Regions from separate parts of the Streptomyces sp. NPDC033180 genome, predicted to be linked through region 2. Evidence: riboswitches for the same ligand, from Rfam matches in the RefSeq annotation. Region 2 holds a riboswitch; each other region holds the start of a gene.
What was found. Region 2 has a riboswitch for cobalamin ahead of ACZ5WE_RS23990 (energy-coupling factor ABC transporter permease). Riboswitches for the same ligand answer to the same signal wherever they lie in the genome.

Region 1 (9,632 bases), on a different contig from region 2:
GAAGTTGCGGCCGGTCGGCAGCACGTTCACGAGCCCGCGCGTGGGCGACCCGGAGGGACCGGCGGGGACGTAACCGCCGTCGAGCGCCCGCAGAATGTGCCCGATCTCGTCCGTGGTCCTGGCCAGCCGGGGCACGACCTCCTCGCACGCGAAGCCCAACACGGCCACCGCGGGCGGCAGTTCGACGCCGACCACGTCCCGCACGAGCTCGCGCACGGCCAAGAGCTCCCAGCCGCGCTCCTCCATGCCCTCGGCGAGCCGACGGCACAGCTGCTCCAGGAGGTCCAGCGCGTCGGCGCCGCTCCGCGCTGGCCCGTCGACCAGCGACGTCAGACCGTCCGCGACCTTCACCGCGGCGCCCGGCTCGGCGAGCAGCTCCTTCTCGCTGAGACCGAAATGCTCGGCGAGGCAGGCCCGCAGACCGGGAAGGGCGTTCGCCTGACCTCCCCACACCTGCGAGGCCCGCAGAACGGCGAGCACCAGATTGACGCGCGCCTCGCCCTCGGGACCGCCGCCGAGGATGTGCAGACCGTCGCGGATCTGCACATCCTTGATCTCGCACAGATATCCGTCGATGTGCATGACGAACTCGTCGAACTCGACGTCGTCGGGCTGCTCGTCGACATGCAGGTCGTGATGGAGCTCGGCGGCCTTCACCAGCGTCCAGATCTGCGCGCGCACGGCAGGGGCCTTCGTCGGATCAAGGTCGCTGACCAGCGCGTACTCGTCGAGGAGCTGCTCCAGCTTCGCCAGGTCCCCGTAGGTGTCCGCGCGCGCCATCGGCGGCACCAGGTGGCCCACCACCGTGGCGTGCCCGCGCCGCTTGGCCTGGGTGCCCTCGCCCGGGTCGTTCACGATGAACGGGTAGATGAGCGGCAGCTCGCCGAGCACCGCGTCCGGGGCGCAACTCCCGCTCAGGCCAAGGCCCTTGCCCGGCAGCCACTCCATCGTGCCGTGCTTGCCCATGTGCACGATCGCGTCGGCGCCGAAGGACAGCTCCAGCCAGCGGTAGGCCGCCATGTAGTGGTGCGATGGCGGCATGTCGGGGTCGTGGTAGATCGCGATCGGGTTCTCGCCGAAGCCGCGCGGCGGCTGGATCATCACGACGACGTTCCCGAACTGCAGGGAGGCGAGCACGATGTCGTCGCCGTCCACGTACAGATTGCCGGGCGGCTCGCCCCACGCCTCCAGCATGCCGTCGCGCAGCTCCGGGTCCAGCTTGTCGAACCACGCCCGGTAGTCCGCGAGCGGCACGCGCGCGGGGGCGGCGGCCAGCTGCTCCTCGGTGAGCCACTCGACGTCATGGCCACCGGCGTTGATGAGCCGGTGGATCAGCTCGTCGCCGTTGTCCGGGTGGCCCTCGACGGCGTACCCGGCGTCCCGCAGCGAGTCCAGGACGCGGATCGCCGAAGCGGGGGTGTCCAGGCCGACCGCGTTGCCGACGCGCGAGTGCTTCGTCGGGTACGCGGTGAAGACCAGCGCGAGCTTCTTCTCGGCGTTCGGCTTGTGCTTCAACTGGGCGTGGCGCAGGGCGATTCCGGCGACCCGGGCGGCGCGCTCGGGGTCGGCCACGTACACCGGTACGTCGTCGGGGCCCTGCTCCTTGAAGGAGAACGGCACGGTGATGACACGGCCGTCGAACTCGGGGATCGCCACCTGCATGGCCGCGTCCATGGGGGAGAGCGCGGCATCCGACGCGTCCCACGTGGCACGCGAGGAGGTCAGGCAAAGTCCTTGCAGGACAGGGATGTTGAGGTCGGCGAGGGCGCCGATGTCCCACGCCTCCTCGTCGCCGCCCGCGCTCGCGCCGGAGGCGTGGGTGCCGCCCGCCGCGAGGACGGTCGCCACAAGCGCGTCCGCCCGCCCCAGGATCTCGTACAGGCCGGCGTCAGCGCCGCGCAGCGAACCGCAGTACACAGCAAGGGCGTTGGCGCCCCGCGCCTCGATCGCGTCGCACAGCGTGTCGACGAAGCCGGTGTTCCCGGAGAGCTGGTGTGCCCGGTAGAAGAGCACCCCCACGGTCGGTCTGCCCTCGACGTGGGCGCGGCTGCCGTGCACCCCGTACTCGGGCATCTTCCGCGGTTCGGCGCTCTGCCGCTCGTGAGCGTCTCCGGAGCGCGTGTGCCCCGCCGCGAGGACGTCCTCCTTGAGGAATCGCGCGAGCTCGCGCAGATTCTCCGTGCCGCCCTCGACGAGATACCGCAGCGCCTCCGCCACGGACCCCGCGTGCACGGTCGACTCGGCCATCAACTCCGCGTCCGGCACGGCCTCGCCACCGAGCAGCACCGTCGGGATCCCGGCGGCCTTCAGCGCCGCGAGCCCGTCCTCCCACGCCCGCTTGCCGCCGAGCAGACGTACGACGGCGATGTCCGCGCCCTCGATCAGCGCGGGCAGCTCGGCCTGCGCGTCGACGCGGGTCGGGTTGCCGATGCGGTAGGGGGCGCCGGAGGCACGGGCGGCAAGGAGGTCCGTGTCGGCGGTGGAAAGAAGCAGGACGGTCATGAGGGTGCCCCCGGTGCGATGAAGGGGAGACCGGACGGTGCGCCGGTCTCGATCAGGCTGAGCAGCGCGTCCGTGTCCGCGTGTTCTTCGATCAGGTCGCCGAGCAGGTCGAGCTGCTCCTCGCGCAGGGCGCCGAAGCTGGTGTCGGGCGCGGGCACGAAGCGGCGCCCGGCGGCGCGGGCGACCTCGGTCAAGAAGCGGCGCCGGAACGCGTCGGACTCCAGGGAGCCGTGCCAGTGCGTGCCCCACACCTCGCCGACCCGACAGCCGTCCAAGAAGGGCTCTCCGCCCAGGACTTGAGCGACGCCGTGATGGATCTCGTACCCCTCGACGGGTTCACCGAGGGCTTCACCGACCGGTCTGGCGAGGGTCTTCTCGCGCGCGAACCGCACGCGCACGGGCAGCAGTCCGAGCCCGCGCACCGCTCCCGCCCGTGACTCGACCTCGTCCTCGATGTGCTCGCCGAGCACCTGGAATCCACCGCAGATCCCGAGCACGGGACGCCCCTCGGCGGCGCGGCGCGCGATGGCGTCGGCGAGACCGCGTTCGCGCAGCCACTGCAGGGCGCGGACCGTGCCGCGCGTCCCCGGCACGATCACGAGATCGGCGTCGACCAGTTCCTCGGCCCGGTCCACGAACCGCACGACGACGCCGGGTTCGGCGGCCAGGGCGTCCACGTCGGTGAAGTTCGACATGAGCGGAACGGCGCACACAGCGACCCGCAGCACGTCCTCACCGACCGGGGGAGCGACGACGGACTCCCGCACGGCGCCCCGCAGGGACACCCTCAGCCCGTCCTCCTCGTCGATGCCGAGGCCGTGCTGGAACGGCAGCACTCCGAACGTGCGCCGCCCGGTCAGCTCATGGAGCATGTCGAGCCCGGGTTCGAGTAGCGAGACGTCGCCCCGGAACTTGTTGACGAGATACCCGGCGACCAGCTCCTGGTCCTCGGCGCTCAGCAGCGCGGTGGTCCCGAAGAAGGAGGCGAAGACGCCCCCTCGGTCGATGTCTCCCACCACGACGACGGGGAAGCGGGCGGCCCGCGCGATCCCCATGTTCACGATGTCCGTACGTCGCAGATTGATCTCGGCGGGACTGCCCGCACCTTCGCAGATCACGGCGTCATAGCTGCCCCGAAGTTCCCCAAGGCATCCCACGACGGTCGACAACAACGCTTCCTGCCGCCCCCCGTGGTAGCCGCGCGCACTCATCTCGCCCACCGGCTTGCCCATGAGGACGACCTGGCTGCTGCGGTCGCTGCCCGGCTTGAGCAGCACGGGGTTCATCAGCGCGGTCGGCTCGACCATGGCGGCCTGCGCCTGCATGGCCTGGGCCCGTCCGATCTCGGCACCTTCGCGCGTGACAAAGGAGTTGAGGGACATGTTCTGCGCCTTGAAGGGCGCCACGGAGACCCCTTTGCGGGCCAGCCACCGGCAGATCCCGGCGGTGACGACGCTCTTCCCCGCGTCGGACGTGGTCCCGGCGACGAGCAGTCCACCACTCATGAGGCCCTGCCTTTCCGTAGCGTGCTCACGGCCGCGGCGACGCCCAGGGCGAGCAGCCCGACCCGCCGCGACAGCTTCACGGCCCGTTCGATGTCGAAGACTTCGACGCCCCGCCCGTCCCCGTTCAGGACGGGCCGGTGCTCGACACGCCCCGCGTACGAGAGAGTCCCCCCGAGCCGTACGCCCAACGCCCCCGCGAAGGCCGCCTCGACGGGCCCCGCGTTGGGGCTCGGATGCTTGGCGGCATCGTCACGCCAGGCCCGCACCGCGCCACGCGGCGCGTCCCCGGCGGCGGCCGCGAGGACCGCGGTGAGCCGGGCGCCCGGCCACCCCAGAACGTCGTCGAGCCGCGCCGAAGCCCACCCGTAGCGCCGGTACTTCACGGACCTGTGCCCGACCATGGCGTCGAGCGTGTTGACGGCACGGAAGGCGACAAGCCCGGGGACCCCGCCAACGGCCCCCCACACCAGGGCCCCCACCACGGCGTCGGACGTGTTCTCGGCGACGGACTCGACCACGGCCCTCGCGATGCCGTCGGCATCGAGCGCCTGCGGATCCCGGCCGCACAGATGCGGCAGCCGCTCCCGCGCCACCTCGATGTCCCCGGCGGCGAGCGCCCCGCCGACGGCCCGCGCCTCACGCCCCAGCGAGGTGCCGCCGACCACGGCCCAGGTGGTGGCGGCGGTCAGCGCGACGGACGCGGCGCGCGAGTCACGTACAAGAGAAGAGGCCAGGACGGCGGCGCCGTACGCGCCTCCGGCACACACCACGGCGTGCAGGGCGCCCCACCCGCGGTGGTCACGCCACAGCACACGCTCGACGGCGCCCGCGGCCCGCCCGAACGCGGCGACCGGATGCCCGCGGCGAGGATCGCCCAGGAACAGATCACCGAGGAGGCCGGCGGCGGCGCCGTACGCGAAGTCGCGATCGGCACGCATGGCTTCAGCCGGTCGTCGTGCCGAGAGGAGAGCTCGCGCTCGGGAACTGGTCCGGCAAGGGGCGGCCGCGCATGGCGATATGTCCTCACTCAGGGTGTCCGCGCCCTGGTACGACGTGATCGGCGGCGAGAGTTCCTGGCTTCCGAGGAGTCAGCTCCTCGATGACAGTGGCGGGACCGCGCCGGATTCGCACCGGCTTCCTCTTCTGCTGCCGTATTGGCTCCGGCAGTCCACCACGGCCCGCGAAGGCCCGTCAACTCGCCGTTGACCTGCGACGGGAGAGTGTGCGGAGGCCCACATACGAAGGTGGGGTGCGGGCCGCCGAAGCGTCCCGCACCCCACCCGGAAGCCCGGTTGTCAGGCGACGATCAGATAGATCCCGTACGCCACGGCTGCCGCGCAGAGCGCGAAGCACACGTACGCGCCCGTGCGGGCCGCGGCGGCGGTGCCGCCCGCCGCGGAGGCACCCGCCGAGGAGGCGCCGGACGTGGCCGCCTCGCGCTTGGAGAGGCCGACGATGCCGAGGGTGAACAGGCCCACCAGGGCCACCGTCACCGCGAGGCTGACTCCGAAGACGGAGCCGAGAGCTGCCCAGTCGATGTTCATGCTGACTTTTCCTTACACCGTGGCGGGCCGGGCGGGGTCCGCCACGGTGCTGGTCGGGGCCGCGATGGTGGCCTTGACGAAGTCGACGTCCGCGCTGGCCACGGCCGACCCGGTGGGGGGCGGTGTGACGGCGGCCATCGCGTTGGTCACGACGCCCACGGGCTCGGCGGCGGGGGAGCCGCCGATCTCGTCGTCGGCGACGTTCGTGTGGTCGACGGCGTTGCGGCGGGACAGCGCCCAGATGACGGCGGAGCCGCCGATGAGGAGCGCGGCGGTGACCGCGATGCCCCAGGGGCCCTGCTTGGTGAGGAACTCGGCCCCCGCGCCGACCAGACCGGCGGCCGGCAGGGTCAGACCCCAGGCGACGAACATGCGGGTCGCCGTGGACCAGCGGACCACGCCGCCCTTGCGGCCGAGGCCCGCGCCCATCACGGCGCCGGAGCAGGACTGGGTGGTGGAGAGCGAGAAGCCGATGTGCGAGGAGGCCAGGATGACCGTCGCGGCACTGGTCTGGGCGGCGAAGCCCTGCTGCGGCTGGAGGTCGGTGAGGCCCTTGCCCATGGTGCGGATGATGCGCCAGCCGCCGAGGTAGGTGCCGAGCGCGATGGCGACACCGGCCGAGACGATGACCCACAGCGGGGGGTTGGCGCCCGGGTTCAGTACGCCGCCCGTGACCAGGGCGAGCGTGATGATGCCCATGGTCTTCTGCGCGTCGTTCGTGCCGTGGGCCAGCGAGACGAGGCCCGCGGAGGCGATCTGACCGGCGCGGTAGCCCTTGGCCGTGGCCTTGGTGTCGGTGTTGCGGCCGATCCGGTACGTCAGGCGCGTGGCCACCAGCGCGGCGAGACCCGCCACGAGAGGCGCGGCCAGGGCCGGGATCAGGATCTTGGTGACGACGGTGCCGCCGTTGATCGACGACCAGCCCATCGACATGACCGCGGCGCCGATGAGGCCACCGAAGAGTGCGTGGGAGGAACTGGAGGGCAGGCCCACCAGCCAGGTCAGCAGATTCCAGAGGATCGCGCCGACCAGGGCCGCGAAGATCACCTCTGTCTTCAGTCCGTCCTCGTTGACGATGCCGCCAGAGATCGTCTTGGCGACTTCGACGGAGAGGAAAGCGCCGACCAGATTCAGCACGGCGGACATGGCCACCGCCGTCTTGGGCTTGAGAGCGCCAGTCGAGATGGTGGTAGCCATCGCGTTGGCTGTGTCGTGGAAACCGTTCGTGAAGTCGAACACGAGAGCGGTAACGATCACGATCCCGAGGAGAAGCGTGATGTGTTCCATTTACCCAGGCTTCTGTTGGACGTCAGTGGCAAGTGGAACGTAGGCAACCTTGATGAACGGAAAGTGAACTGGGCCGGGCCGTGCGGTGACCCAATTCGGGGCGCCTTCGCTCCGGTTCCGCTTGCGCCCCGCCGGTGATCGACCGGAGTGGCGGTGGGAGGCCCGGAATCCCGGCTTCCCAGAGTGCCTCACCACCCTCGGGCACACGCCTCAGGCCGGCTCGGCGAGCCGTCGAAGAGATTCTGATCACCAGTGCCGCCCGGCCGCCGCGCCGGTCGATCACCAGCCGCCTGGCAGGATCACGGCATGACGGAGCAGCGGGACGCAGGCCGGGGCCGGCAGGACGCGATGGAGCGGGCGTGGGAGGAGCTGGTGGCGGCAGCCCGCAGAACAGTGGCGGACGGCCTGGTGGTCGGCACGTCGGGCAACGTCTCGGTGCGCGTCGGCGGCACGATCCTGGTCACCCCCAGCGGGGTCCCGTACGACCGGCTGAGACCACAGGACGCGGTCGGTGTCGACGCGGACGGCCACCAGCTCTTCGGTGATCTCGCCCCGACCAGCGAACTGCCCATGCACCTGGCGGTCTACCGCACCACGGACGCCAGAGCCGTGGTCCACACCCACGCGGTGCACGCCACCGCCGTCTCCACCCTGGTCCCGGAGCTCCCGCCCATCCACTACATGGCCGCCGCCCTCGGTGGTCCCGTCCGGGTGGCCCGGTACGCGCCGTACGGCTCGGACGAGTTGGCCGAGAACATGCTCCGGGCCCTCAGGGAACGCACCGGCTGCCTGCTGCGGAACCACGGCACCATCACCTACGGGGACACTCTGGACCAGGCGTACGACCGTACGGCGCAGCTGGAGTGGATGTCCCGCCTGTGGCTGACGGCCAGCTCCGTCCCGGGCCACGCCCCGACCCTCCTGTCCACGGGACAGCTGAGGGAAGCGGAGGACAGGCTGCGGGGCTACGGCCAACAGTGACGCCTCCCGTGGAGCCGCGGACGCCTCCCGTGGAGCCGCGGACGAAGCGACGTCACCCCGCGGGCCCCGCCCACTGGCCCAGGGCCGGCCAGGGCCCGACACTGGGCAGGTGCGCCCAGCCAAAGCGACGGCAACGGCCGTCACCGCCGTCACCACCGCCCTCCTGGGCGGCGCAGCCGCCGTCGCCGCGGGCCGGTTCGCCAGCAACGCGGCCCTGAAAGCGCCGGCGGGCCGCCCACTGCCGACCGAGCCCCGCCTCACGGTCCACTCCACGGCCGCGGGCCAGATCACCCTGACCCGCGCTCTGGCGAGCCTGCGCCCCGGCACGTACGGTCTCAGCGGCCACGGCAGCCATGCCGTGATCGGCCCCGTCCTGGACGCCGCTCCGCACGCGGCCGACACCGTCGTCCGCCGCCTGGAGAGCGTCACGCACGGCTCTCTGGAACCCGGGGCCAAGGTCTGGCTCACCCCGCAGGTGCACATCGGCGACCCGCACGCCGCCCTGGACATCGACCACGCGGACGTCGACATCCCCGGCGAACTCGGCGGTCTGCCCGCCTGGTTCGTGCCGGGCGTCCGCGACACCTGGGTGATCACCGTGCACGGCCTCGGCACCACCCGTGAGCACCCCATGGTCGTCATGGACTTCCTGCACCACCAGCAGCTCCCCGTCCTCGACCTCGCCTACCGCGGCGACCTCGGGGCGCCCCGCTCCCCGGACGGCCTCGGCCACCTCGGCGAGACCGAGTGGCGCGACCTGGACGCGGCCATCCGCTACGCCGTGCGCTACGGCGCTCAGAAGGTGATCCTGCACGGCTGGTCCACCGGCGCCGCCATGGCCCTGCACGCCGCCGCGTACTCGGCCCTGCGCGACCGGATCAGCGGACTCGTCCTGGACTCCCCGGTGCTGAACTGGGAGACCACCCTGCGCGCGCTCGCCGCGGCCCGCCGCACACCAGGACCCCTCCTGCCGCTCGCGGTGCGCGCCGCCCAGGGCCGCACGGGACTGCGCGGCGACCGCATCCTGGAGGCCGCCGACCCCGAAGTGCTCAGGGTCCCCACGCTCCTCTTCCACGGCCCCGACGACGTGATCGCCCCCTGGGCGCTCTCCCGTCAACTGGCCGAACGACGCCCGGAACTGGTCACACTCCACACCGTTCCGGATGCTCCCCACGGGGCTATGTGGAACGCCGACCCCGCGGGCTACGAAGAGGCGCTGCGGCGCTTCCTCACGCCCCTCATGTAGCGCGCGAAAGCCGGCTGACGCAGCGCTCCGAAGCCTTGCGCAGGCATTCCGTTTGGGTTTTCGGACCGTCAACAGGAAGACTGCTCCCGTGACGTCCCGTATCCCGCGCGACTCAAGGCTCCGACTCGTCCGCGCTCAGTCCCCCAGGGCCGAGAGGCGAGCGGGGGTGGAGCGCGGCACAGCGCGACCCCTGACCGCCCCCGGCGCAGTGACGCAAGCGCGCGCACGCCGTCCCGCGCCCCGGCCGCCCGAGGGCACACCCGCCCCCGGAGAGCTGGCCCGGATGGCGCGGAGCAGCCTCGCCGACGCTGTACGGATCGCGCGCTGGGCCGACGCCTCCCTGCGCCCGGGACCCAGCCGAGCCGGAGCGACGCCCGACGGCCGAGGCACCCTCTCCGCCGCCACCGCCGAACGGGCCGCCGCGGCACTCGCGCTGACCCCGGATCAGGTCCGCGCCGACTGGGACACCGCACGGCTCGCGGGGCTCATCGAGGTGCACGGCGACAGCGCGCGCCCCGGCTGGCGGCTGCGCGCCTGGGACCGTGACGACGCCGCCGTACTGCGCGG
Region 2 (9,632 bases):
TGCTCGGCGTGGATCGCCTCGGCGAACTCGCGGGCCTGGGCGAGGTCGGGGGTGCCGGTCTCGACCCAGATGAGATCCGCGTACGGGGCGTAGGCGAGGCCGCGGGCGATGACGGGCTCCATGCCGCCGCGCACCCGGTAGAAGCCCTCGGCGGTGCGCTCGCCCGTCACGAACCGCGCGTCGCGCTCGTCGACATCGCTGGTCAGCAGGTTCGCCGCGAGCGCGTCCGTGCGCGCCACGATCAGCGTCGGCACATCGGCGATGTCGGCGGCCAGACGGGCCGCGTTGAGAGTACGGATGTGCTGGCCGGTCGGCACGAGGACCTTGCCGCCCAGGTGACCGCACTTCTTCTCCGAGGCGAGCTGGTCCTCGTAGTGGATGCCTGCCGCGCCGGCGGCGATCATCGCCTTGGTCAGTTCGAAGGCGTTGAGCGGTCCGCCGAAGCCCGCTTCCGCGTCGGCGACGATGGGCGCGAGCCAGTCGGTGGTGTCGTCGCCGCCCTCGGCGGTGGCGATCTGGTCGGCGCGCAGCAGCGCGTTGTTGATCCGACGGACCACCTGCGGCACCGAGTTGGCGGGGTAGAGCGACTGGTCGGGGTAGGTGTGCCCGGCCTGGTTGGCGTCGGCGGCCACCTGCCAGCCGGACAGGTAGATCGCCTGCAGACCGGCCTTGACCTGCTGGACCGCCTGGCCGCCGGTCAGTGCGCCGAGCGCGTGGATGTAGTCCTGCTCATGCAGTTGGCGCCACAGCCGCTCGGCGCCGCGCCGGGCCAGGGTGTGCTCCTCGCGGACGCTGCCGGAGAGCCTGACCACATCCTCGGCGGAGTAGGTGCGCTCGATGCCCTCCCACCGGGCGTCGGCCGCCCAGCGCTGAGCCAGCTCCTGGGTCGTTGCCGTCGTCGTCCCTGCCTGTGCCATGACCGTCTCCCGGGGAATCGTGAACTGTGCGAATGTCTGGCACTGAGTGCCGGGTAAATCTGGAGTGCGGCCCGCCGGTTCCGTGGGTGAGCAATCCGAGCAATGACGCCGAGGCGGGCGGAACGGGTCGGGATCACCGACGTCAGGGCATTGAGTCGTATCCCGATTCCGATCCGCCCGACGGAGTCCGGCGGGCCGCAGTACGACTCTGGCATCGGCACTCAGTGCCAACAACCGGGGAAAGCTGCCAAGTTCTGCGCATCTTTCCTCGCCGTATTGCCAACTCTGTTAATGCCGAAAGCCCGGCTCGCGTGGCTACCATCGCCAGCAGCACGAGCGGTGCCGACGAGGGTGATCGTGTCCGGACAGGAGCCACGGGTGAGCAAGACGTACGCGGGAGCACGGCTGCGACGGTTGCGGGAGGAACGCCGCATGAGCCAGGCCGACCTGGCCCGCGCCCTGGCCATCTCGCCGAGCTATCTGAACCAGATGGAGCACGACTCCCGGCCGCTGACCGTGCCCGTGCTGCTGCGTCTCACGGAGGCGTTCGGCGTCGACCCGGGCTTCTTCTCCGAGCGTGACACCAGCCGCCTGGTCGCCGACCTGCGGGACGCCCTCACCGGCGAGGTGTCCGCGGGCCGGGTCTCCGCGTCCGACCTCTCGGATCTGGCCTCGCGCATGCCCGCCGTGGCGAAGGTCCTGGTGGACCTCGGCCGCCGCAACCAGCTCCTGACCGAACAGCTCTCCGAGGCCGCGGAGGGCCGGGGTCCGGGGACAGCGGCACAGCCCCGCTCGGCGCACGAGGAGATCCGCGAGTTCTTCTACCGGCGCCAGAACTACCTGCACGACATGGACGTGGCCGCCGAGCAGTTCGCCGCTCAGATCGGCGTACGCCCCGGCGAGGTCGTGCGTGCCCTGTCCGCGCGCCTCGCCGAGCGCCACGGGGTGCGCCTGGCCGCGGACGCCGACCGGCTCCTGCACCACTACGATCCGGCGGCCCGGGTCCTGCACCTCTCCAACCGGCTGCGCCCCGGCCAGCAGGCGTTCCGGATGGCCACCCAGCTCGCCCTGCTCGAGTACGCGGACGAGATCTCCGCGCTCGCGTCGGAGGACTTCGGCCAGGGGACCGCGGCCTGGCCGCTGGCCCGCATCGGCATCGCCAACTACTTCGCCGCCGCGCTGATCCTGCCCTACCGCCGCTTCCACACGGCCGCGGAGGAGTTCCGCTACGACATCGAGCGGCTCACCGACCACTTCGGCCTCGGCTACGAGACCATCTGCCACCGCCTCAGCACCCTGCAGCGCTCCCGGCTGCGCGGCGTGCCCTTCTCCTTCGTCCGGGTCGACAGGGCGGGCAACATGTCGAAGCGTCAGTCCGCCACTGCCTTCCACTTCTCCCGCGCGGGCGGCACCTGCCCGCTGTGGAACGTGTACGAGGCGTTCGCCGTACCCGGCCGCATTCATGTCCAGGTCGCCTCCATGCCGGACGGGCAGCGCTTCCTGTGGACCGCCCGCGCGGTGACGCGGCACCGCGGCGGCTGGGGAGAGCCCGGCAAGACCTTCGCCATCGGCCTCGGCTGCGAGATCCGCCATGCCGCGCGGCTCGTCTACTCCGACGGTCTCGATCTCGACAGCGCCTCGTCCGCCGTGCCCATCGGCATGGGCTGCCGCCTCTGCGAACGCACCGACTGCCCCCAGCGGGCGGTGCCCCCGCTGGACCGCCGCCTGGCGATCGACGAGAACAGCAGCACCTTCGTCCCCTATCCCGTGGCCGGGGAGCAGCGGGGGACCTGAAGGTCTTATTGCACATCGGTTGCAACTACACTCCACCTGCAGAAAGAAAGCTGTAGGGGAAGGAGACGCCGGTGGCAGCGGGGCGCATTGTGCTGGGGATCGAGTCGTCGTGCGACGAGACCGGAGCGGGGATCGTCTCGCAGGGGCGTCTGCTCGCCCATGCGGTGGCGTCGAGCATGGACGAGCACGCCCGGTTCGGCGGAGTGGTCCCCGAGATCGCCGCGCGAGCGCATCTGCACTCCTTCACCCCGGTCGTCCACCGCGCCCTCGACCAGGCGGGTCTGAAGCTCTCCGACATCGGCGCGGTGGCGGTCACCACGGGGCCCGGTCTGTCCGGCGCGCTGCAGGTCGGCCTCGCGGGGGCCAGGACCCTGGCCTATGGGCTCGATGTCCCGCTGTACGGGGTGCACCACCTGGCCGGGCACGTCGCCGCCGACTCGCTGGAGCACGGCCCGCTGCCCGATCCCTGCGTGGTGCTCATCGTCTCCGGCGGGCACACCTCCCTGCTGCTCGTCCGGGACCTGGCCCGCGATCCGATCGTGCACCTGGGGGACACGCTGGACGACGCGGCGGGCGAGTGCTTCGACAAGGTCGCCCGCGTCTTCGGACTGCCCTATCCGGGAGGCCCCGCCATCGACCGCGCGGCCCGGAGCGGCGACCCGCGCGCGGTGGCCTTCCCCCGCCCGCTCACCGGGCCGAAGGACGACCCGTACGCCTTCTCCTTCTCCGGCCTCAAGACCGCCGCCGCGCGCTGGGCCGAGGGGCACGCGGGCCGTGATCTTCCGGTGGCCGACGGTGCGGCCTCGCTCCAGGAGGCCGTCGCGGACGTTCTGACCCGCAAGGCGCTTGCCGCCTGCCGGGATCACGGGGTCGGAACCCTCGTCGTGGTCGGCGGAGTCGCCGCCAACTCGCGGGTGCGGTCGCTCGCCGAGGAGCGGTGCGCCGCCGCCGGGGTGCGGCTGCGCGTGCCCCCGATGACCCTGTGCACGGACAACGGCGCGATGATCGCCGCCGTCGGCGATCTGCTCGTGCGCGCCGGTGCCGAGCCCGCTCCCTGGGACGTGTCGATCGACCCGTCAGCCCCGCTGGCGTACGCGGCCCTGCAGCCGAGGGCGGCCGCGGCGAGGGCGGCCTGATGACGGCGGTCGTCCGGCTCCTGCGCGGCGAGCAACTGCTCGCGCACATCGACGCCTTGTGCACCGTCTATGCCGAAGCCTTCCGCGTGCCGCCCTGGTACGAGGACGAGGAGAGGGTGGCGGAGTTCGCGGTCCGGCTCGCGGGCGACGTACGGCGCCCCGGCTTCACCGCGGCCATCGCCCTTGAGGGGACGGACATCGCCGGGTTCACCACCGGGTGGACCACGCCCGACCCCTTTCCCGCCGACCGCTGTTACCCGCAGGCGGTGGCCGGACTCGGCGCCGAGCGCGCCCTGTCGTGGCTGTGCGGAGCCCGTGAGATAGACGAACTCGCCGTGCGCCCCACCGCGCAGGGCACCGGAATCGGGGCCGCACTCCTTGGGGCGATGGCCGCCGGTGCTCCCGACGACCGTGTCTGGCTGCTGACTTCGGTCCGGTCGGCGCAGGCCATGAGCTTCTACGACCGTCAGGGCTGGACCCAGGCGACGCATCCCTCTCCAGACGGCAAGGGCGTCGTGGTCTTCCTCGGGCCACGTCATCCCGCCCGGACTCTCGCGCTGTGCGGCGGGGAGGGGCGGGTCCCGACACTGTGACCGGGGAGTGTGCTGCCATCCACACGGCACTGGCGAAGTCCGAAGCTACCTGGACATGTACCTCAGCGACTGGTTCGCCGCATGGGACCGGCTGGGGGTGCTGCGTACCCCGACGGTCGTGGCCGTCTCCGGCTGTGCGCTCGGTGGCGGCTGGTGCCCGCCGACGAACTCCTCACAGAGGCCCTCTCCGTCGCGGAGACCGTCGCGGGGATGTCCCTGCCCGTCGCGATGATGGCGAAGGAAGCGGTGTCCCGCGCCTTCGAGACGACCCTCGCGGAGGGCGTGCGCTTCGAACGCAGCTTGTTCCACGCCGTGTTCGCGACCGCGGACCAGAGGGAGGGCATGGCCGCATGCGTCGAGAAGCGGCCCCCCGGCTTCACACACTCCTGAGACGGGGTGCTGAGCCGGTGGCGGTTCCCCGGCCTCCTGGGGAACGTGGCGCGTGCCGACCGCGCACGGGCCGAGGCACCTGGGCTGACCAGGGGCGTACGCCCTGGTCGTGTGCGCTCGCGCGTGCGACAGGTGGGGTGGTCCCGCAAGTTGTCAGTTGACTCGATTGCGCACTAGGGTCGCCACGCCTTGGTGCTCGGGAAATCGGTGTGATGCCGGTGCGGCCCTCGCCACTGTGATCGGGAAGTCCGGCTCCAGCCCTCGCGGCAGCCACTGGGTACGCGCGTACCCGGGAAGGCGGAGTCCGGTCGGTACGACCCGTCAGCCAGGAGACCGGCCAAGGCGCGTTGTCCATCCACGAGGTGCTGGAGAGGGTCTGCTTAGCCATGCACATAGCCGAGGGTTTCCTCCCACCGGCGCACGCGATCGCCTGGGGCGTTGCGTCCACGCCGTTTGTCGTCCACGGAGTCCGCTCCCTCACCCGTGAGGTCAAGGAACACCCGGAGAGCACCCTGCTCCTGGGCGCCTCCGGAGCCTTCACTTTTGTCCTTTCCGCGCTGAAAATCCCATCCGTCACGGGCAGTTGCTCGCATCCGACGGGGACCGGGCTCGGCGCGATCCTGTTCCGGCCGCCGATCATGACGGTGCTTGGCACCATCACGCTGCTGTTCCAGGCACTGCTGCTCGCCCACGGCGGGCTCACCACACTCGGCGCCAACGTCTTCTCCATGGCGATCATCGGGCCATGGGCCGGATACGCCGTCTACCGGCTCCTGAAGCGGTATGACGTGCCGCTCATGGTCGCCGTGTTCTTCGGGGCGTTCGTCGCCGACCTGTCCACGTACTGCGTCACCAGCGTCCAGCTCGCCATGGCCTTCCCCGACCCCGGCAGCGGATTCCTCGGCGCCCTGGGCAAGTTCGGCGGCATCTTCGCCGTCACGCAGATCCCCCTCGCGGTCAGCGAGGGGCTGCTCACCGTCATCGTGATGCGGCTGCTCGTGCAGTCCAGCAAGGGCGAGCTCACGCGGCTCGGCGTGCTGCTCCAGGGCAAGCGGCAGGGCCCGAAGACGGTCGAGACGACCAAGACGACGGAGACGGGGGCCAGCGCCTGATGAGTCGGAACGCGAAGATCAACACTCTGCTCCTCCTCATCGTCGCCGCCCTCGCGGTGCTGCCGTTGGCGCTCGGGCTCGGCGACGACGAGAAGGAGCCGTTCGCCGGGGCCGACGCCCAGGCCGAGACCGCGATCACGGAGATCAAGCCGGATTACGAGCCGTGGTTCTCACCGCTGTACGAACCCCCCTCCGGAGAGGTCGAGTCGGCGCTCTTCGCGCTGCAGGCGGCGCTGGGCGCGGGTGTCCTCGCGTACTACTTCGGTCTGCGCAAGGGGCGCCGCCAGGGCGCGGAGATCGCGCGGGCCGAAACCGAGGGGGCGCCCGCGGAGAAGACCGCTGACGCTCAGAGCACCCGGGCCGACACCGAACAGGTCTGACCCCCCTTGCTGCCCATCGACGCGGCGGCGCACAGCAGTCGCTGGCGCCGCCGCCACCCCGTGGACAAGGCCGTGCTCGGGCTCGGCCTCACGGTCGTGGCCGTGTCCCTGCCGCCCTGGCCGGGTGCCGCCCTCGTCCTCGTCGCCGCGCTCGCCGTGCTGCTCGGGCCCGCCGGAGTGCCGCCGCGCACACTGTGGCGTGCCTACCGCGTACCGCTCGGCTTCTGCGTCACCGGCGCCCTGACCCTGCTCGTCCAACTCGGCGGACCCGAAGGGTTCGTCACGCTCGCCGACGGCGGACCCGCGCGGGCGGCCGGACTGCTCCTGCGCACATCGGCGGCCTCGCTCGGCGTCCTGCTGTTCGCCTTCACCACGCCTCTGTCGGACCTGCTGCCCCGCCTGGTGAGGGCGGGTGTACCGGCGCCGGTCGTCGACGTGGCACTCGTCATGTACCGGATGAGCTTCCTGCTCCTGGACTCCATGAGCCGGATCCGGCAGGCGCAGGCCGCGCGCCTCGGCCACACCACCCGGGCCGCCACCTGGCGCTCCCTCGGCGGACTTGGCGCCACCGCGTTTGTGCGGGCCTTCGACCGGGCGGGCCGGCTCCAGGCCGGGCTCGCCGGCCGCGGGTACGACGGAACCCTGCGGGTGCTCGTGCCCGACGCCCGGATCTCACGGAGCTTCGTGGCCGCCAGCACGGTCCTCCTCATGGGCCTGGTGGCCCTCACCCTCGTACTGGAAAGGCTTCTTCCATGAGCGAGCCGAGCGAGCCCAGCGCTCCTCGCGAGCCGAGCGGGCCCTTGGTCGCTCTGCGCGGCGCTTCCTACGCGTACGACGACGGGCCCACCGTGCTCAGCGGTCTGGACTTCGACGTCACCGAGGGCCGTGCGCTCGCGCTCCTCGGCCGCAACGGCAGCGGCAAGACCACCCTGATGCGGCTACTGAGCGGCGGACTGCGCCCGGACCAGGGCGAGTTGACGCTCGGGGGTGCTCCCGTGACATACGACCGCAAGGGGCTCACCCGGCTGCGCACCACCGTTCAGCTGGTCGTCCAGGACCCCGACGACCAGCTGTTCGCCGCATCGGTCGAGCAGGACGTGTCCTTCGGGCCGCTGAATCTGGGGCTGCCGGACGGCGAGGTGCGCGCCCGCGTCGCAGAGGCGCTCGCCGCGCTCGACATCAGCGCCCTGGCGGACCGCCCCACCCACCTCCTCTCCTACGGTCAGCGGAAGCGGACGGCCATCGCGGGTGCCGTGGCGATGCGCCCCCGCGTCCTGATCCTCGACGAGCCGACCGCGGGGCTCGACCCCGACGGCCAGGAACGCCTCCTGGCCACTCTGCAAGGCCTGCGGGACGCGGGGACGACGGTGGTGATGGCCACCCACGACGTGGACCTGGCCCTGCGCTGGGCCGACGACGCGGCGCTTCTCACGCCGTCGGGAGTGCGCACGGGACCGGTGGCGCGGATGCTCGCCCAGCAAGAACTCCTGGCCCAGGCGGGCCTCCGCCTGCCGTGGGGAATCGCCGTCACGGAACTGCTGCGGACGAAGGGCCTGCTGGCCGGGGCGGAAGACGGCCCGCGCACGCCCGAGGAGCTGGCGGCTTACATGGCTTCGGTAGTGCCTGGCGCTTCAGCGGGCTGACCGGCGCGGGGCACGGTCGGGCAGGAGCGTCATGGCCAGGAGCGGGATCGCGGCGAGGGCGAGCCACGGCGCCCAGGGGGGCAGCCCTGCGTCCAGGAGCGAGCCCGTCGCCGCGCTGCCCGCCAGGACGATCAGGCCGGAGACCGATGACAGGGCGCCGGTGTAGAGGCCCAGCCTGCCGTCGGGCGTGAGGTCGGGGACCCAGGCGCGGGCGGCCGGGGCCACCAGCATCTGGCCGAGGGTGAGCAGGACGACGAAGGCGGCGGCGGGCAGCAGCCCGGCCACCCCGGCCCACGCGGCAGGCCGCGCGACGGCCACCACGGCGAACCCCGCGGAGATGAGGGCGAGCCCCGCCGCCATGGAGCGCCGCTCGTCCAGCCGTCCCGCGGCCCAGTGGGTGACCGGGAGCTGCGTGGTCACCACGAGCAGGGAGGAGAGGGCGAACAGCCAGGCGAGCGGCGCCTGCGACCCGGCCGCGCGCTCCACCTCCTGGGGGAGGGCGAGGTAGAGCTGGTTGTACGCCAGGAGATACGCGCCGTAGGCACAACACACCGCCAGGAAGCGGCGGTTGCGCAGCAACTCACCCACACCTCCTCGTACCCGGATCCGCTCGCGCCCCGGGATGTGCTGGGGCAGCAGCCACAGGTGCCCGGCAAGGACGAGGACGAAGACCCCGGCCCCGGCCAGGCACACGGTGCGGAAGTCGACGGAGAGCAGCAGTGCGCCGAGGAGCGGACCGAGGAACGCGCCGGCCTGGCCCGCCACGGTGAGCAGGGCGAGGACGCGGGTGCGCGGGCCGCTCCCCGACTCCTCCCAGAGCACTGCCTGCCGGGCGACTTCGGATTCCACGGCGGGGGAGAACAGGGCGGCGGCGAAGCCGATCAGGAGGACCGCGCCGATGACCGACCAGGTCTGCTGCGCGTAGCCGAGCCAGGCGAAACCGGCGATCCGCAGCAGGCAGCCGGTGAGCACGACCGGCCGTACGCCGTACCGGTCGGTCAGGGCGCCGCCCACGACGAAGAGCCCCTGTTGGCTGAACGTCCGCAGGCCGAGCACGAGTCCGACCAGCCAGCCCGCCATGCCGATCGCCGCCCCCAGGTGCTCGGCCAGGAAGGGCAGCACGGCGAAGAAGCCGATATTGAAGGCGAGTTGGGTCAGGATCAGCAGGCGAAGCAGCGGCGACAGGTGCGGCCAGGTGCGTTCGCGGTGTGAGCGTTTCGCGTTCCGGAGCCGCGCGGGTGAGGACAGCTGATGTCGACTGCTCACCGGGCAACCGTCCCGGCCGTGGTCAACTCCCGCTCGGTGGGCGGTATGTCCACCACGCGAGGGTGCTCTTCGGGTCGGCCCCTGCGCCGCGGCCACCGGGGGATCGGTACTCCACCCGCCGCCGTCACCGCGAGAGCGCCGAGGAGAGCGAGTGCGGCTGCCGGAGCGAGCAGGGCCCAGGGGGCGCGTTCGGCGTAGGGCTGGTTCTCGGCGAGCAGCAGACCCCACTCGGGGGACGGGGGCTGCGCGCCGAGGCCGAGGAAGCCGAGGGCTGCCAGGGCCAGCGCGACGGCGGGGAGCCGCAGCAGCGCGTGGCGGGTGACGGGCGGCAGCACCGCGGGCAGCAGATGGTGCCGGAGCTGGTGCCGACGGCCTGCGCCCAGACTCCGCGTCGCCGTCAG
Region 3 (9,632 bases), on a different contig from region 2:
GTACCAGGTCAACGGCGCCCACAGGTTCGGCGTCAGCTCATGCCCCGCGAGCTTCTTCTCGTCGAAGCGGCCCTCCGCGATCTCCTTGCGGGAGCTGGTGACCTCGCCCGTCTTGCGGTCCTTGAGCTGCAGGCCGACACCGATGACGTTCTCGGGCTTCACGTTGTAGCCGTACTTGGGGTCGGAGAGGACCATGCGTACGAGGTCCTCGCTGGCCGCGCTGACGACGTGGACCTCGATGCCGTGTGCCCGCAACGACTTGTGGAGCTCCTGCATGCCGGTGAAGAACTCGGGCGTCTTGACCTCGGTCTTGGTCAACTTCCCGTCCTCGTAGTACTCGGCGGGGATCGGCTTGTCGTGGGCGAGGAGTTCGTCGACGTACCCCTTGAGCTCCTTCAGCGTGAAGCCCGAGAAGATCTGCGCGGCCCACGGATAGCAGACCTGGTCGTCGACCTCGCAGAGCCGGTTGTAGTAGCTGTAGAGGCTCTCCTTGTGCTTCGCCGTGTCCTTGAAGGGGATGATCTTCAGGGACGGGTCCATCGACTTGCGGGTCAGCACCCCCTTCATCTCCAGGAAGGGCAGGAGGGACTCCTCCAGGTCGTTGCGGTACGTCGTGTTGTCCGCGTCGAAGACGGCGTACGCGCCCTTGTCCTCGTTCTTCGCGATGACCTTGCCCAGCTTCGCCGCGACCGGCTTGGGCCAGTGCTTCAGCTCGGCCGCGGCCTTGGCCGCCGTCCTGGCCGACCTCGCGGAGGCGTCCGCCGCCGTCGCGTCCGTGCTCGGCCAGAACGCCGTGCCCGCGAGTACGGCCGCGGTGAGCGCGCCCGCCGTGCCGATGACGGCCAGCTTGCCTTTTGCCTTTACTGCCATGGTTGTGTGCCCCCTGAGAGCGGTCTGCGCCCCGTCCGGAGCGGCGGGTCATCGTATGAGGTCAGGCGGCGGATTCCCATGATCGGCATCACTGGACGGAACGGGCATGGGACGCCCGTGCGCGGGTAGGCGAGTCGGACGCCCGGCAGGCTTTCGGGCCTGCCTTCGGACCTGCTTCGGAGCGGCGTCCATCGCATACTGGAAGGCATGGAGAGCGTCTCCCGGGAGTTCGTCCGGGCCGCACCGCGGCTCGACGGCATGGTGGTGTCCGCCGTCGGCTACCGCACGAAGGGCGAGCTGCCCGGCCTGCACCGCGGCCTGCCGTCCCCGTACCTGACGCTGATCTTCTCGCTGGACGGCCCCGTCGTCACCGGCCTCACCCCCGAGCAGGCGGGCGGCCGCGACGCCACCCGCACGGACATCGTCCTCGGCGGCCTGCACCAGTCCCCGGCGTACGTCGTCAGGCCCGAGCACGAGGCGGGCATCCAGCTCGCCGTGCACCCGCTCGCCGCCCGCGCCCTGTTCGGCGTACCGGCCGCGGAACTGGCCGGCGACCTGCTGACCCCCGGCGCGGAGGTGATGGGACGCCGCGCCGTCGACGTACGGGAGCTGTTGTGCGAGCAGGGCAGCTGGGAGGAGCGGTTCGCCTCCCTGTCCGCCTACTTGAGGCAGCGCGCGGCCGATGACCGGACCGCGGGATCCGTACGCCCCGAGGTCGCCGAGGCCTGGGCCTGGCTCGCCCGGCACCGGGGCGTCGGCACCCTGCGCGGACTCTCCCGGCACGTCGCGCTCAGCGAACGCCGCCTCACCACGCTCTTCCGCGCCGAGACGGGCCTGACCCCCAAGCAGGCAGGACGCCTGATGCGCTTCCAGCGCGCACGCAACGCCGTCGTACGCCCTGTCGCGGCGGGCGCAGCCCCCGACCTGGCCCGCGTCGCCGCGGACTGCGGTTACTACGACCACTCCCACCTGGTGCGGGACTTCCAGCAGTACACCGGCGTGAGCCCCAGCGGCTGGCTGGCCGAGGAGTGCCGGAATATCCAAGCCGGGAGCCATGGCGGGGGCGAAGAGTAGGTCCCATGAACACCACCGAGAACCAGCCGCAGCCCCAGCCGAGCACCACCTCAACCTCGACGTCCGCCTCCGCCTCCGCCGGGCGTGCCCCCGACGTCTGGCCGACGCTCCAGGCCCACGACGCCCCCGCCCTGATCGACTTCCTGGTCGGCACGGTCGGCTTCCTGCGCACCGCCGTCTACGAGGACGGCGACCGCGTGGCCCACGCCGAGCTCGACTGGCCCGAAGGCGGCGCCATCATGCTCGGCTCGTACGACGAGAAGTCCCAGGAGTGGTGCCTGCAGCCGGGCACCTTCGGCGCGTACGTCGTCACCGACCACGTGGACGACCTCTACCAGCGGCTCACCGCCGCGGGGGTGAAGATCATCCGTGAGATCGAGGACCAGCCCTACGGCAGCAGGGAGTTCGGGATCGCCGACCCCGAGGGCAACAAGTGGTCCTTCGGCACCTACCGCGGCGCACCGAGGCCCGAGAAGGCGTCCTGACCTCGCGTGATGGCAGGCGGCGTGACCCCGCGTGATAGCTTGCGAGCGCCAGTCAACCCACACCAGGGCCAGGGAATCCGGTGCGAATCCGGAACTGACGCGCAGCGGTGAGGGGGAACGGGCGGGGCCACGGCCACTGGGCGTCCACGGACGCCTGGGAAGGCGCCCCGCCCGGCCGATCCCCGAGTCCGAAGACCTGCTGGCACCTTCGCCCGCGCACCGGGCGGCGGAGGTGACGAAGCAGGCCAGGCTCCGCGTATGAGCCGTGAGACTCAAGGGATCGTGTGTCCTCCACCGCCCGTCGTGTACGTAGTTCGGCCCGTCGTGTACGAGTGCCCGTCCTCCTCGCCGCGGCCCTGGCCGTCACGCTGACCTCGTGCGGAGGCGGCTCTTCGACCACCTCCGGCGGGGGCGGGAAGGCCGAGGGCTACCCACTGACCCTCACCTCCTGCGGCAAGAAGGCGGAGATCAAGGCGCCGCCGCGGCGGGCGGTCTCCCTCGACCAGGGCTCCACGGAAATCCTGCTCTCGCTCGGCCTCGCGGACCGCATGGCCGGCACCGGCACCTGGACGGATCCGGTGCTCAAGGGTCTGGAGAAGGACAACGCCAAGGTCGACCGGCTCGCCGACAGCTACCCCTCCTTCGAGAAGGTCCTCGCCCAGGAACCGGACTTCGTGACCGCTTCCTTCCTGGCGACGGTCAGCAAGGGCGGCGTCGCCGACCGCGCCAAGTTCACCGAACTCGGCGTACCCGCCTATGTCTCGCCCTCGGACTGCGCGGGCAAGGACAACAGCGGCGACGGCGACGGCCGCCGCGTCGAGACGCTGACCATGGGCACGGTGTACGGCGAAGTGCGGGACCTGGCCAAGGCGTTCGGGGTCGAGAAGCGCGGGGAACGGCTGATCGCGGACCTGAAGGGCAGGGTGGCGAAGGCGAGTAGGGCGATCAAGAAGGCTGACGCGTCCGACACGACGCTCCTCTACTGGTTCGCCAACTCCGACGCGCCCTACATCGCGGGCTGCTGCGGAGCCCCGGGCATCATCACGCGTGAACTCGGCGTGAAGAACGTCTTCGACGACACCCGGGACGAGTGGCCCCAGATCAACTGGGAGACGGTGGCGGACCGCGACCCGGACGTCCTGGTCATCGGCGACCTCACCCGCAAGTCGCAGACGGCCGAGAGCGCGAAGAAGAAGATCGAGTTCCTGGAATCCAACCCGGTCACCAAGAACCTGACCGCCGTGAAGAAGAAGCGGTACGTGCTGCTGAGCGGCCAGGCCATGAACCCGACGATCCGCACGGTGGACGGCATGGAGCAAGTCGCCGACGCGTTGCGCGAGTTCGGTCTCGCCAAGTGACGGGTGCCGCGGGCGCCCCGGGCGGCATACGCCACAAGCTGCTCCGGCGTCGCGTGGTGCTCCGGCGTCGCGTGGTGCTCCGGCGTCACATGGTGCTCCGGCGTCACATGGTGTTCTGGCGTCACGTGGTGCTCTGGACGGCAGGCCTTGCCGCCCTCCCCCTCTCCGTGGCGGTGGCCGTCACCATCGGCCCCGCGGACATCTCCGTACCGGACGTGTGGTCGGCGGTCGCGGCCCACCTCGGCTGGGGAGAGGCGCGGCTGACGCCCATCCGGGACGGCATCGTCTGGAACCTGCGCATGCCGCGCACGCTCCTCGCGGCGGTCTGCGGCGCGGGCCTCGCCGTCTGCGGCACGGTCCTCCAGTCCGTCCTGCGCAATCCACTCGCCGATCCCTTCGTGCTCGGCGTCTCCTCGGGGGCGTCCACGGGCGCGGTCGCGATCGTCGTCCTGGGGGTGGGCGGGGGAGTGGTTTCGGTCTCGGCGGGCGCCTTCGTCGGAGCCGTCTGCTCCTTCGCACTGGTCCTGCTGCTCAGCCACACCCTGGGCGCGAGCGCCGACAGGGTGGTGCTGTCCGGTGTGGCGGCGATGCAGTTGTTCTCGGCGCTCACCTCGTTCGTGATCCTGACGTCGGGCGACGCGGAGACGACGCGGAGTGTCCTGTTCTGGCTGCTCGGTTCGTTGAGCGGGGTGGGCTGGACGGAGGTCTGGCTGTGCGCGGCGGTGCTCTTGATCGCCCTCGCGATCTGCCTGACGCAGGCCCGCACCCTGGATGCCTTTGTCTTCGGCCAGGACGCGGCGGCGACGCTGGGCGTCCACGTGGCCCGTATCCGGCTGATCCTCCTGTCCACCACGGCCCTGCTGACGGCGGCGCTGGTCAGCAGCGCGGGCGCCATCGGTTTCGTGGGCCTGGTCCTGCCGCACGCGGCCCGCGCCCTGGTCGGCTCCGGGCACGCGCGCCTGCTCCCGGTCACGGCGCTCGCGGGCGCCGTGTTCCTGGTGTGGGTGGACACGCTGGCCCGCACGGTCCTCGACCCCCAGGAGGTCCCCGTGGGGGTGGTGACGTCCCTGATCGGAGTCCCGGCATTCGTCCTGGTCCTCTACCGCACGAGGAAGACGACATGACCCCGCGCACCGAATCCGGTCTACGGGCGGACCGGGTCACCAGAACAACAGCGGGCCACCTCATCATCGACGGCGTGACCCTGGCCCCGCCCCCCGGAGCCACGGTCGGCCTGCTGGGCCCGAACGGCTCGGGCAAATCAACCCTCCTTCGCATCCTGGCGGGCGTCCTGGCCCCGACGTCGGGGGTGGTCACCCTGGACGGCAGCCCGCTGCGGGACATCGGCCGCCGCACGGTGGCACGCAGGGTGGCGGTGGTGGACCAGGACGCCACCACGCAGGTCGAGCTGTCGGTGGAGGAGGTGGTACGCCTCGGGCGCATCCCGCACCGCAGGGCGTGGTCAATCCCGACTCCCGAGGACGAGGAGTCGGTACGGGACGCACTGGCGCGCACAGGCCTGTCCGACCGGGCGGCCCAGTCCTGGCACACACTCTCCGGCGGCGAACGCCAACGGGTCCAGATAGCAAGGGCGTTGGCGCAAACGCCCCAAGAGCTCCTCCTGGACGAACCGACCAACCACCTGGACATCCACCACCAACTGGACCTCCTGTCCTTGGTGGCGAACCTCCCCCTGACCAGCGTGATAGCCCTCCACGACCTGAACCTGGCAGCCATGTTCTGCGACCAGGTCCTGGTCCTGCGAGAGGGAGTGGCCCACGCGTCGGGCACACCATCAGAGGTGATCACGGAGGAACTGATCGCGAAGGTGTACGGGGTGAGGGCGGTGGTGACGACGACGAAGGACGGTCCGGGGCCCCACCGCCCGTCGATCCGCTTCCTACGGGGGTGAGTCCGGGCTTCTACGGTGGTGAGTTCGCGTCTACGGGGGCGAGTTGGGGCTGAGTTCCCCCGTCAGGCCAGTCGCAGACGCTCGGCGAGGCCCGCGGCGGCGAAGGCGGAGACCAGATCGTCCCGCCCCTCCGTGAAGTGGGCCCAGCTGTCGAAGTGGACGGGAACGACCCTGCGCGCCCCGAGGATCTTCGCGGCCTCGGCGGCCCGGGTGCTGTCGAGGACGATCGGAGCGCCGTCGAACAGGAACGAGAAGCGCGGGGCGCCGGCGAAGAGGACGGCTGTGTCCACCGGACCGAACCGCGCGGCGGTCTCCTGGACCGCTTCGAGCGAGGCGTTGTCGCCGCTGACGTAGACCGTGGGAAGCCCGTCGCCGGTCAGGACGAAACCGACGACCTCGCCGAGGACCGGTTCGACGTCCTCGCGCCTGCCTGGACCGTGAACGGCCGGTACGCCTGTCACGGTCACCCGCCCGCCGCCGGGCCGGTCGAGCTCGACGGACTCCCAGTCCTCGAGGCCCTTCACCCTGTCACCCAGGCTGTCGCGCAGGCGGCGCCCGCCGCCGGGAGTGGTGAGGGTGAGCGGTATGCCGGCGAGCAGGGCGCGGCCGGAGGTGTCGAGGTTGTCGGGGTGTTCGTCGTGCGAGAGCAGGACGACGTCGACGGGGCCGAGTTCGGCGGGGGAGACGGAGGCGGCCGCGGTCTTGGTCAGGCCACCGCCGGGCGCCGGGTAGTCACCGGGTGCGTCGAAGGTGGGGTCGGTGAGGAACTTCAGACCGCCGTACTCGAAGAGGGCGGTCGGGCCGCCGAAGACGCGTACGGGGATCTGCTGGTCGGTCGTGCGGGAAGCAGCCATGAAAGAAGCACACACCTCACGGATGGAGTTTCACTTATCCGTGAGAGACGATACGCACTTCTCACGGATAAAGGCAAGGCGTACCATGAGACCTGTGAAGGAGCCCGCAACCGCCGCGACCGCGGCAGCCGCCGTGACCGCGACAACTTTCGTGACCGCGGCAACCGCCGCGACCGCGACAACTTTCGTGACCGCCGAGCCGGCACCACCCCCCGCACCGGGCTCGGAGCAGTACCCCGCCCTGGACTTCGCCAACAGCGCCATCTCCCTGCCCGGCGGTCAGTTCACCGACCTCCTGGGCACGCCGGCGGCCACGAACCAGTGGCTCACCGAGCGCGACCTGGCCCCGGCCGACGCGGACCTCCAGGAGATGTGCACCGCCCAACTGCGAACCCTGCGGGAGCAGATCCGGGCCCTGCTCGCCGCCCGACTCGGCGGTTGCGCACCCCCGGCCGGCGCACTGGCCGCCCTCAACGAAGCCCTGACCAGGGCACCCGCGGCCGCCCTCCTCCACTGGGACCCGGCCCGCGGCGGCCTGTACCGCGCCGCCTCCCACCCCACGACACAGATCGTCGAGCACGCCCTGGCCACCCTCGCCGCCGACGCCGCCGCCCTGCTCACCGGCCCCGACGCCGACCGCCTCACCGCCTGCGGCTCCCCACCCTGCAACCGCTACCTCCTGCGCCACGGCCGCCGCCACTGGTGCTCCACCCGCTGCGGCGACAGGGCCCGAGCGGCACGCGCGTACGCCCGGCGCACACAGCCGGAGCCGGAACAGGGCTGACCGGCACGGAGCGAAAACGAAACAGCGAGGGCCGCCACCTCCCAGGGGAGGCAGCGGCCCTCAAACTGCCCGAGTTCTCCGTCGTCCGAGATGCCGTTTCTCAGGGCCGTGGCTCGTCGAGGTACTGGTCGGCCCAGGCGCTGATGATGTGAGCGGCCCGTTGCGCTTGCCCTCGCGCGGTCAACAGATGGTCCGCGCCTTCGAGCGAGATGAAGCTGCGCGGATGCCGTGCCTCCTGGAAGATCTCCGCGGCATTGGAGATGTCGACGGTGGAGTCGGTGGGCGAATGCGCCACGAGGAGCGGAACGTCCACCTCGCTGATCCGGTCGCGCAGGTGAGCCCGGCGCACGTCCTCGACGAAGGCGCGCTTGAGGACCAGGGTCCGCCCGCCGACGAACCACTCGTGCGCCCCGTCACTGAGGACGCGATCCAGGACCGAGTCGTACTGCCGCTCGACATGACTGGGATCGACGGGCGCCGCGATGGTGGCCAGCGCGCGGAGGCCGTCGATCTCGCACGCGGCCGCGATGGCGGCGGCGCCTCCCCACGAGTGCCCCACCAGCAAATCCACCGGAGTCCCTCGCTCCGCCATGAAGGCCGCGGCGCGGACCGTGTCCTGCACCTTGACCGTGAAGGAACCGTCCCCCCAGTCGCCCTCGGAGTCCCCGATCCCGAGATTGTCGAAGCGCAGCGTGCCGATCCCCTCGCGCGCCAGCTGCTTGCTGACGCGCGCGGCGGCCGGCGATTCCTTGCCCAGGGTGAATCCATGCGCGAAGAGCCCCCAGCCTCGGACCTCGCCCTCCGGCAGGTCGATCACCCCGGCCAGTGCGGGGCCGACGACGCTCGGGAATGTCACTTTTTCGTTCATGTGGGGCGCTCACCTAGGCAGGGGCTGATCGTGGGGGGAGAGGAGGGAGACGAGAGCGACACTAGCCGGTGTCGGCGCGAGAACCGCCGAACAGACACAACAGTGGGCCGCCTCCCCGTTCCGAGAGACGGCCCACTGGCCCACTGTCCATGCTGACGCGGCGTCGGGCTCACCCGACCCCGGCGATTTAGATGTCGAAGTACAGCTCGAACTCGTGCGGGTGCGGCCGCAGCTGGATCGGGGCGATCTCGTTCGTGCGCTTGTAGTCGATCCACGTCTCGATCAGGTCGGACGTGAAGACGCCGCCCGCCTGCAGGTACTCGTTGTCCGCCTCGAGGGCGTCGAGGACCGCGGGGAGGGAGGTGGGGACCTGGGCGACGCCCGCGTGCTCCTCGGGGGCCAGCTCGTAGAGGTCCTTGTCGATCGGCTCCGGCGGCTCGATCTTGTTCTTGACGCCGTCCAGACCGGCCATCAGGAGCGCCGAGAACGCCAGGTACGGGTTCGAGGACGGGTCCGGCGCGCGGAACTCGACGCGCTTGGCCTTCGGGTTCGAGCCCGTGATCGGGATACGCATGGCCGCCGAGCGGTTGCGCTGCGAGTACACCATGTTGACCGGGGCCTCGAAGCCCGGGACCAGGCGGTGGTAGGAGTTCACCGTCGGGTTGGTGAAGGCGAGCAGCGACGGGGCGTGCTTGAGGATGCCGCCGATGTAGTAGCGAGCGATGTCCGAGAGGCCCGCGTAGCCCTGCTCGTCGTAGAACAGCGGGTCGCCGCCCGCCCACAGCGACTGGTGGACGTGCATGCCCGAGCCGTTGTCACCGAAGATCGGCTTCGGCATGAAGGTCGCGGTCTTCTGGTTGCGCCAGGCGACGTTCTTCACGATGTACTTGAAGAGCATCAGGTCGTCGGCCGCGGCGAGCAGCGTGTTGAACTTGTAGTTGATCTCCGCCTGTCCTGCCGTGCCGACCTCGTGGTGCTGGCGCTCGACCTGGAGGCCGTTCTTGTCCAGTTCCAGGGAGATCTCCGCGCGGAGGTCCGCGAAGTGGTCGACCGGCGGGGCGGGGAAGTAGCCGCCCTTGTAGCGGACCTTGTAGCCGCGGTTGTTCTCGACCGCACCGGTGTTCCAGGCGCCTGCCTCGGAGTCGATGTGGTAGAAGCTCTCGTTCGCCGACGTCTGGAAGCGGACGTTGTCGAAGACGTAGAACTCGGCCTCGGGACCGAAGTACGCGGTGTCCGCGATGCCGGTGGACGCGAGGTAGGCCTCGGCCTTCTTGGCGATGTTCCGCGGGTCACGGCTGTACTGCTCACCCGTGATCGGGTCGTGGATGAAGAAGTTGATGTTGATGGTCTTGTCGCGGCGGAAGGGGTCGACCCGGGCGGTCGACAGGTCCGCGCGCAGCGCCATGTCGGACTCGTGGATGGCCTGG

Region 1: another riboswitch for cobalamin. It lies ahead of ACZ5WE_RS00335 (cobalamin biosynthesis protein); the one in region 2 lies ahead of ACZ5WE_RS23990 (energy-coupling factor ABC transporter permease).
Region 3: another riboswitch for cobalamin. It lies ahead of ACZ5WE_RS02420 (ABC transporter substrate-binding protein); the one in region 2 lies ahead of ACZ5WE_RS23990 (energy-coupling factor ABC transporter permease).

The regions. Positions count from the first base shown of each region.
Region 1 covers NZ_JBVIPU010000001.1:58,382-68,013, reverse strand. Annotated here, with positions in the region: gene cobN (cobaltochelatase subunit CobN) at 1-2,502, opposite strand, end outside; gene ACZ5WE_RS00340 (cobyric acid synthase) at 2,499-4,007, opposite strand; gene ACZ5WE_RS00335 (cobalamin biosynthesis protein) at 4,004-4,945, opposite strand; cobalamin riboswitch at 5,053-5,198, opposite strand; gene ACZ5WE_RS00330 (hypothetical protein) at 5,303-5,551, opposite strand; gene ACZ5WE_RS00325 (inorganic phosphate transporter) at 5,564-6,838, opposite strand; gene ACZ5WE_RS00320 (class II aldolase/adducin family protein) at 7,145-7,819, shown strand; gene ACZ5WE_RS00315 (alpha/beta hydrolase) at 7,929-9,065, shown strand; gene ACZ5WE_RS00310 (hypothetical protein) at 9,154-9,632, shown strand, end outside.
Region 2 covers NZ_JBVIPU010000009.1:101,546-111,177, reverse strand. Annotated here, with positions in the region: gene aceA (isocitrate lyase) at 1-917, opposite strand, end outside; gene ACZ5WE_RS24010 (short-chain fatty acyl-CoA regulator family protein) at 1,296-2,711, shown strand; gene tsaD (tRNA (adenosine(37)-N6)-threonylcarbamoyltransferase complex transferase subunit TsaD) at 2,783-3,847, shown strand; gene ACZ5WE_RS24000 (GNAT family N-acetyltransferase) at 3,847-4,440, shown strand; partial or broken gene ACZ5WE_RS23995 (enoyl-CoA hydratase-related protein) at 4,481-4,830, shown strand; cobalamin riboswitch at 5,004-5,186, shown strand; gene ACZ5WE_RS23990 (energy-coupling factor ABC transporter permease) at 5,217-5,942, shown strand; gene ACZ5WE_RS23985 (energy-coupling factor ABC transporter substrate-binding protein) at 5,942-6,322, shown strand; gene cbiQ (cobalt ECF transporter T component CbiQ) at 6,329-7,078, shown strand; gene ACZ5WE_RS23975 (energy-coupling factor ABC transporter ATP-binding protein) at 7,075-7,965, shown strand; gene ACZ5WE_RS23970 (MDR family MFS transporter) at 7,954-9,150, opposite strand; gene ACZ5WE_RS23965 (ABC transporter permease subunit) at 9,228-9,632, opposite strand, start outside.
Region 3 covers NZ_JBVIPU010000001.1:509,773-519,404, reverse strand. Annotated here, with positions in the region: gene ACZ5WE_RS02435 (HAD family hydrolase) at 1-870, opposite strand, end outside; gene ACZ5WE_RS02430 (helix-turn-helix transcriptional regulator) at 1,078-1,944, shown strand; gene ACZ5WE_RS02425 (VOC family protein) at 1,950-2,429, shown strand; cobalamin riboswitch at 2,462-2,647, shown strand; gene ACZ5WE_RS02420 (ABC transporter substrate-binding protein) at 2,762-3,787, shown strand; gene ACZ5WE_RS02415 (FecCD family ABC transporter permease) at 3,895-4,911, shown strand; gene ACZ5WE_RS02410 (ABC transporter ATP-binding protein) at 4,908-5,699, shown strand; gene ACZ5WE_RS02405 (MBL fold metallo-hydrolase) at 5,762-6,553, opposite strand; gene ACZ5WE_RS02400 (CGNR zinc finger domain-containing protein) at 6,741-7,337, shown strand; gene ACZ5WE_RS02395 (alpha/beta hydrolase family protein) at 7,438-8,205, opposite strand; gene glnA (type I glutamate--ammonia ligase) at 8,393-9,632, opposite strand, start outside.